DNA from 2 places in the Flavobacterium sp. 22659 genome. Region 1 is predicted to be linked to the other one. Evidence: riboswitches for the same ligand, from Rfam matches in the RefSeq annotation. Region 1 holds a riboswitch; the other holds the start of a gene.
The links. Region 1 has a riboswitch for cobalamin ahead of ACTJIW_RS00345 (TonB-dependent receptor plug domain-containing protein). Riboswitches for the same ligand answer to the same signal wherever they lie in the genome.
Positions count from the first base shown of each region.

Region 2: linked by a shared signal. The riboswitch ahead of ACTJIW_RS05075 (DUF5074 domain-containing protein) and the one ahead of ACTJIW_RS00345 (TonB-dependent receptor plug domain-containing protein) in region 1 are both predicted to bind cobalamin.

Region 1 is NZ_JBQEMU010000001.1:60,321-64,512, forward strand. It holds gene cobT (nicotinate-nucleotide--dimethylbenzimidazole phosphoribosyltransferase) at 1-544, shown strand, start outside; gene ACTJIW_RS00335 (adenosylcobinamide-GDP ribazoletransferase) at 594-1,379, shown strand; gene cobC (alpha-ribazole phosphatase) at 1,364-1,897, shown strand; cobalamin riboswitch at 1,967-2,169, shown strand; gene ACTJIW_RS00345 (TonB-dependent receptor plug domain-containing protein) at 2,197-4,056, shown strand; gene ACTJIW_RS00350 (YncE family protein) at 4,062-4,192, shown strand, end outside.
Region 2 is NZ_JBQEMU010000003.1:294,909-299,100, forward strand. It holds gene ACTJIW_RS05065 (DUF6814 family protein) at 1-101, opposite strand, end outside; gene ACTJIW_RS05070 (MFS transporter) at 113-1,609, opposite strand; cobalamin riboswitch at 1,851-2,042, shown strand; gene ACTJIW_RS05075 (DUF5074 domain-containing protein) at 2,322-3,641, shown strand; tRNA gene ACTJIW_RS05080 (tRNA-Phe) at 3,858-3,933, opposite strand; gene ACTJIW_RS05085 (type III pantothenate kinase) at 4,037-4,192, shown strand, end outside.

The DNA.
Region 1 (4,192 bases):
CTGTATTGGTTTTGGCGAAATGGGAATTGGAAATACTTCTACAGCTTCTATTTTAATGAGTCTTTTAACGGGGTTGCCTATAGAAGAATGCGTTGGAAAAGGAACGGGAATTAACGACCAAAAACTGTTCGACAAACAAAATATTCTAAAAAAAGCATTGGAAAATTATTCCGGTCAAGCCGAATTAAAACAGCATCTTGCTTATTTTGGAGGTTTTGAAATTATGCAGATGGCAGGCGGGATGCTGACAGCTTTTGAAAACAAAATGCTGATTCTTGTTGATGGTTTTATTTGCAGTGTGGCTTTTTTAATTGCTTTTAAAATAAATCCGAACATAAAACAAAATGCCATTTTTTGTCATTGTTCTGCCGAAAAAGCACATTTAAAACTGCTGGAATATCTTGAAACAAAACCCATTTTAAATTTAGATCTGCGTCTGGGAGAAGGAACCGGCTGTGCAGTTGCTTTTCCTATTTTAAAATCGGCAGAAGCTTTTTTGAATGAAATGGCTAGTTTTGAAAGCGCGGGCGTTAGCAGGAAATAGTTTTCAGTCGCGGTTTTCAGTCACAGTTTATAACTTCAATTATCCATAAATGAAAAAAGAACTACATATTTTTTTTACTTGTTTAATGTTCTACACCAGAATTCCATGTCCAAAAAACATCGATCATAATCCTGATTATTTAAATAAAGCCACACGATATTTCCCTTTTATTGGCTGGATTGTCGGATCAATTTCATTTCTGGCTTTTTATCTTTTTTCATTATTTCTTTCAACAGAAACAGCAGTGATTTTTTCAATTATTATTTCGGTTTTAACTACCGGTGCTTTTCACGAAGATGGATTTGCTGATGTCTGCGACGGATTTGGCGGAGGATGGACTAAAGAAAAAATCCTCACAATTATGAAAGACAGCGCCATTGGTGCTTATGGAGCAATTGGTTTGGTTTTGCTTTTTCTGGTAAAATTTAAACTGCTTTCAGAATCTATTTCACTTTTTACTCACAGCATTTTTCTGTTTTTTCTTTTATTTATTTCTGCACATTCTTTAAGTCGTTTAGCAGCAATCAGTATTATTTTTACACATGAATATTCTCGCGATGATGCTTCGAGTAAAAGTAAACCAATAGCAAAAAACCACAGCTGGAGAGAAGTTTTGGGTTCATTTTTCTTCGGATTAATTCCGTTATTGGCACTCTCCTATTTCAATTATAAAACTCTTTTGGCTTTAATTCCAATTTTTATTACCCGATATTTTCTGGCTCGTTATTTTCAAAAATGGATTGACGGCTACACGGGTGATTGTCTTGGCGCCACGCAGCAGGTTTGTGAAGTTGTATATTATTTAAGTATTCTTTTTATATGGAAATTTATCTAGTTCGCCATACCGAAACGATCTGCGAAAAAGGAATTTGCTACGGACAATCGGATGTTGATATTGCTGCGCCTTTTGACGAAATCTTTGACAGAATTATATCTGAATTGCCGTTTCAAGCGGTAATTTTTTCAAGCCCGTTAAAACGTTGTTCTATTCTGGCAAAACATATTCACAAAAATACAAACGCCATTTCTTATCAGGAAGATGACCGCTTAAAAGAAATGAATTTTGGCGACTGGGAATTAAAACCCTGGGATGAGATTCCGCCAGAAGAGTTAAATCCGTGGATGGACGATTTTGTAAATATTCCCGTTTCTAATGGAGAATCATTTACAGAATTACATTCAAGAGTCGGCGGCTTTTTAGCTGAGCAGATTTCAGACCTTAAACATCCTGTAATCATTGTAGCTCATGCGGGTATTATACGAAGCATTTTATGCCATCAAACTTCACTGCCTTTAAAAGAGGCTTTTCAAAACAAAGTCGATTTTGGGGAAGTCATAAGAATTGAACTATAATCTGGCTATTTGTTTGATTATTTGATTACAAAAACAATACATATTTGAATTATCAGTATTTTTAACTTTATATTTGCACAAAATTAAGGTTGTGTTTTGATTAACACATTAAAAAGGGAATCAAGTAAAATCTTGAGCTGTACCCGCAACTGTAAGCTTAGTTCTAAAAAAGAATGCTTGTTGTAAACTGCAAAACCACTGCTCGCCCCCGCGAATGGGAAGGTAAACAACAAGACGCAAGCCAGGAGACCTGCCTTTGTAACGAATATCGAGCTCTCGGGAAAAAGAGTGTAGAAATTATGACTTTAAGAATACGTTTTGCTTTTTTTCTTTTGATGTTGTGCCAATTCACTTGGGCGCAGAGCGATTCTATTAAACTAAAAGAAGTTGTAGTTTCAGATTCTAATCTTAAGAAATATTCTACTTCGCAGTCTGTTCAGGTTTTAAACGATTCAATTCTCGACACAAACCAGCCTTCTTTAACCTCTCTTTTAAATTTTAATACTGTTATTTATTTCAAAGAAAATGGGCTCGGAATGACTTCTGCCCCATCTTTTAGAGGAACAACAGGCGCACAGACCGCTGTTATCTGGAATGGTATAAATATAAATTCACAATTTTTAGGTCAGGCCGATTTTAATACTATTGGAACGAGAGATTTTAATTCTATAACAGTAAAAGCCGGAGGTGGAAGTGTTTTGTACGGAAGCAGCGCTATTGGCGGAAGCATTCACCTGAACAATGATTTACTTTTTAAAAACGAATTTTCTAATCATGTTTTTTTCAGCGCTGGAAGTTACAATACATACAGTGCAAATTACCGCACTATAGTTTCATCAGATAAATACAGCTTACAGGTCAGTATTTCAAGAAACAGTTCTGATAATGATTTTAAATATCCTGGCAATTCAGACGAAAGAAACATTAATGGCCAATATTATAACACAAGTATGAATACTACTTTTGGTTATAAAATCAATGCTAATAATACTTTAAAAGCTTACAGCCAGTTTTACGATTCAGAACGTCACTTTTCTTTAACATCGCCAAATGCTTCAAAAACAAAATACAACGATTTTAATACTCGTAATTTATTAGAATGGGAAAGTCAGCTGGGACGTTTTACATCTAAATTGCGAGCAGCACATATTGGCGAATCTTATAAATATTTTCCAAGTATTACCTCCAATAATTTTACTTACGGAAAAGTTGAAACTTCAATCATAAAATACGATTTAGCTTTTGATGTAAATGATAAAATCAAATTAAACTCAATTGTAGACTACAGCCGAAACAAAGGATACGGTTCGAGTATTGATAATGTAAAAAGAGAAGTTGGTACTGCCAGTCTGCTTTTGCATCATTTGTTAACTGAAAAATGGGATTATAACGCCAGTATTCGTCAGGAAATTACAGACAACTACGGTAATCCTTTTCTTTTTTCATTTGGAACAAAATATGATTTCACCAGTTTTTATCATTTGAAATTCAATGCTTCAAAGAATTTTAGAATGCCTACCTATAATGATTTGTTTTGGGAAGGAAGCGGCAACCCTAATTTAAAACCCGAAACTTCTTATCAGGCAGAAATTGGCAATGAATTCTTTAGAAAAAACTTTACTTTATCAATTACTGCCTATTATAATTCTATTAAAGATTTACTGCGCTGGGTTCCGGGTGAAGGTGGCGGTGATGTATGGGCGCCTGAAAACACAGATAAAGTGAGAGCCTACGGAGCAGAAGTTCTTGTAGAATGGAAACCAAAATTTGGGCAAAATAATTTCACAATCAACGGCACGTACGCTTATACAGTTTCAGAAAGTCAGCAGCTAATTAAAAACGAATTAATCTACAAACAGTTAATTTATGTTCCTTATCATAAATTAACAGGCTCTGTCGCTTACAACTGGAAAAAACTGTCTTCTTACTTTCAATACCTCTATAATGGAGAAGTTTACACTACACCTTTTAATAATCGTGCATCAAAAATTAAAGATTATAATGTTGGAAATATTGGTGTCGATTATGATTTTGGAGCAAAAAACAGTTACAAAATTGGATTTCAGGTTTTAAACCTGTGGAACGAAAATTATCAACCCGTAACAAGCAGACAAATGCCGGGTAGAAATTATACTATATACATAAACCTTAATTTTTAAATTTCATGAAAAAATTTAACAAACTATTTTTAACAGTCCTTATAAGCTCGGCATTTTTTGTGTCTTGCAGCAACGATGATGACAATAACGATGAGCCGCGCGGCGATTATGAGAATGGAATTTTTATTGTTAATGA
Region 2 (4,192 bases), on a different contig from region 1:
GATAATAATTTAGGTAAGCCAAATTCAAACACGCAGAAGTAAGCGGCCGCAACTGCCAAAATAACCCATAAAACGCCTAAAGCTTGTTTGATTGTATTCATGTTCTTAAATGTTAAAGATGATTAATTTTGTTTTTGTTGTCTATGTAAATCATTCCTATAACGAAACAGATCGACGCAATAATAATAGGATACCAAAGTCCGTCAAGATAAAAATCGTTTTTTCCGGCTGCTTTTGCATGAGTTACAAAATAAGTCGAAATTGCCGGCAGCAGACCTCCAAAAATTCCATTTCCTACATGATAAGGAAGTGACATAGAAGTATATCTGATTTTAGTTGGAAACATTTCAACTAAAAACGCTGCAATTGGACCATAAACCATTGTAACAAATAAAACCTGAATGAAAACTAAAAAAATTAATGTCCATTTATCGCCAGAATTGATATTTATAGTAACACTGCTTTGAGATTTTTTCTTATCAGCAAAATCTGTTTTCTTTTCGATATACGTAGTTCCATCAGTATAGGTTTTTGAAATAGTGGTAATTACGTCATTATTTTTTGCTTTTTCGATCTTTTGAGAGGTTTGTTCTACAATTTCGGTTTTGTAACTCACATCAGTTGTGTTGTACATCATTTTATATATAGGCCTGTAGAATAAAATAGCGAGTAACATACCGAACATCATAATGTATTTACGGCCGACTTTGTCACTCAGCCATCCAAAAACAATAAAAAACGGCGTTCCTATCAATAATGCAATTCCAAGTAAACTGTCAACCTGAGAAGAATCTACATTCATAACCGTTTTCATAAAACTCATGGCATAGAATTGTCCGGTATACCAAACAACACCCTGTCCCATTGTTGCGCCAAATAATGCCAAGAGAACAAACTTTAAATTGTATCGGTTTCCAAAACTTTCCTTTAAAGGATTTGCACTTGTTGTTCCTTCCTTTTTAGCTTTTGCAAATACAGGTGATTCGTCCATATTTTTTCTAATTAAATACGAAACTCCCACCATTACAATAGAAACCCAAAAAGGAACACGCCATCCCCATGAATCAAAAGTTTCGGCCGAAAGCACATTTTTGGTAGCCAGAATAACCATCAAAGAAATAAATAAACCAACCGTTGCAGTAGTCTGGATCCACGATGTCCAATATCCTTTTTGCCCAGCCGGAGCATGTTCGGCAACATAAGTCGCTGCACCGCCATATTCTCCGCCAAGAGCCAAACCTTGCAATAAACGCAGAATCAAAACTAACAGAGGCGCGAGAAAACCAATAGTTTCATAACTTGGGATACAGCCTATTAAAAAAGTAGAACCTCCCATTAATAATAAAGTAGCCATGAAAGTATATTTTCGGCCGATAATATCTCCCAATCGTCCAAAAAATAAAGCGCCAAAAGGTCTGACAACAAATCCGGCAGCAAATGTGGCTAATGTGGATAAAAATGCTGCAGTTGGATTATCACTCGGAAAGAATTTAGTTGAAATTACAACGGCCAAACTCCCAAAAATATAGAAATCGTACCATTCAATCATTGTTCCCATAGAAGAGGCCGAAATTACTTTCCAAATGCCTTTAGTAGAAGTTTTGCTCATAAAACGTTCTGTTGATTTAATAATGAATAAAAAATTAAAATACGATTTTACGAATATATAAGATATTTTTTTATTTAGTTGATACTTTTTTAACAAAAACTAATTAATTGTTGATAATACATTTTTAATCAGTCAATCCTTAATAATTCGGAATATATCACAGAATGCAGATGTGCCTAAACCCTTATATAGTTTAAGTATGCATGGATTTCAAAAAAGAAAACACTAGTTTTGCAACTCAAAATTTAAATCAGAAAATGGTTGTCATGTTTGATTAAATATGACATTAAAAGGGAATTTGGTGCAAATCCAAAACTGTCCCGCAGCTGTAAGCTCATTAACTGAAACCCTTTAATATGTCACTTTTCAATTCGAAAGGGAAGGCTGGGTGTAGGGAGCAAGTCAGAAGACCTGCCATTTTTATAGTAATAACAGCTTTCGGGGATTGAAGCTTGAATTAAGAATAATACTTTTTCACTCTAAGTGAAATGGTATTGTTTTATCATTCTATTCTCGTAAGCTAAATAAGTTTATGAGATTTTTTTTCTGTAAATGCGATGTCTTAAAAACAGTTTCTTTTTGGGTGTTTTTTCTTCTTGACGTTTCCTTTTCTCTATCAAAAAATCATTAAACATGTCATTGCTCCAGAAACGTAGTTTTAGTGCGCTGGATTTAAACATTTAAGTAATATAATTTTTTTAAATATTTAATAATGAGAAACAATTTTTTTTCCAAGCAATTAATCGCCATTGCTTCTTTAATGATGCTGGCAACTTCATGTAATAATGATGATGATTTTACGGCGCCGCCTGTTATCAAGGGCGAACAGCAGTTAAAAGATACTTTGACAATTGGAAAAACACTTCAGCTGAGTTCAAAAATAAAAGACAGAAATAATGTTTCATTTGAATGGGCAGTAAACGGAAATGTTGTAGGATCTGATTCGACATATACTTTTAAACCAGAAACAAGAGGAGATTTTAAAATTACGATGACTGCCAAAAACAATGGCGGAAACGTATCTCTAACTTACGATATTCACACATTTGGAGCTTATGAAAACGGATTCTTTATGATTAATGAAGGATGGTTTGGACACGGAACAGGAACAGTTGGGTTTTACAGATACGATACAAAAGCAATAGAAGACAGTGTTTTTGTAAAAGTAAATCCAGATAAAGATCTAAAACCAGAATCATCAACTTTAGAGTTTGGAACTGTCTTTAATAAAAAGCTATTCTTGGTGTCTAAAGTCGGCGGACCAGTTGTAGTTGCAGATGCTTATTCGCTTAAAGAAGAAAAAAGAATTCCGGCTCAGGGCGGAAACGACTGGCGTGCAATAGTTGGAATTGATGAAAATCAGGCTTTGCTTACTTCTGGAAAAGGAATATTCAAACTTAATTTGAATACAATGGAATTAAACGGACAAGTTGAAGGAATTACAGGTCAGGTAGGAGACATTGTAAAAGCTAACGGATATATCTTTGCATTGTCGGCATCAAAAGGGGTTATTGTAATTAACGCTTCAACATTAGCAGTCGAAAAAACAATTTCAGGAATGGTTCTGGGATTTGCTGTTACTGATGATAAAAAAGTATGGGCTGCAGGCGGAACAAAACTTATCAATATAGACTCTAATACTCTTGAGGTAAAAGAAATCGCATTAGGTTTTCAGGCTTACGGAAGCTGGGGAGCCTGGCATCCGGGATCTATTACAGCTGCAAAAAATGCTGTTTTCATTGCCAAAAATGGAAGCTGGAGCGGTGGTAAAGAAATTTATAAATATAACGGAGATGTTTCTTCATTAGCTTCGCCTTTTGTTACATTAACAGATTCTAATATATTATATGGAGCAGGAATTGGTTATGATAAAAAGAAAAACACTTTAGTAGTTAATACAGTAAACGAAGGATATGGAGTAAATTTTGCGATCAACAACCTTTATTTATTCAATGCAGATTCTGGAGCTAAAACAGGAACAGTAAGTTTTTCAGGATATTATTTCCCGGCGGTTTCTGTATTTCATCAATAAGATTTTAGACTAGGTTTTTTAACCGCTAAGACCGCAAGGTAAAAACGCAAAGTTCGCAAAGCTTTATCGATATAAAGTCTTGCGAACTTTTTTTCAGCCACAGATTAAAATGATTTTTAAAATCTGTATAATCTGCGGGTTATTCTTCTTTATTTTTGATTAAAAATTTTCCGAAAATAATAAAAACAAAAAGCCCGAATATTGCTATTCGGGTTTTGGTGGTACCTCCAGGGATCGAACCAGGGACACATGGATTTTCAGTCCATTGCTCTACCATCTGAGCTAAGGTACCGTCTTGTGCTCAATGCGGGTGCAAAGATAGAATCATTTTCCGTTTATCCAAAACATTTTAGAAAAAAAATCAATTCGTATCTTCGCAAAAACAAAAAAGAAAAATGATTTTAACTGTCGATGTTGGAAATACCAGAATTAAAGCTGCTGTCTTTGAAGGGAGTAGTGTTTTGGAGTATTTCGTTTTTGAAAAAAATGAGCTTGAAAAAAGAATTGAAAAAATTTTAGAAAAATTTCCAAACTGCTCAGATTTGGTTGTT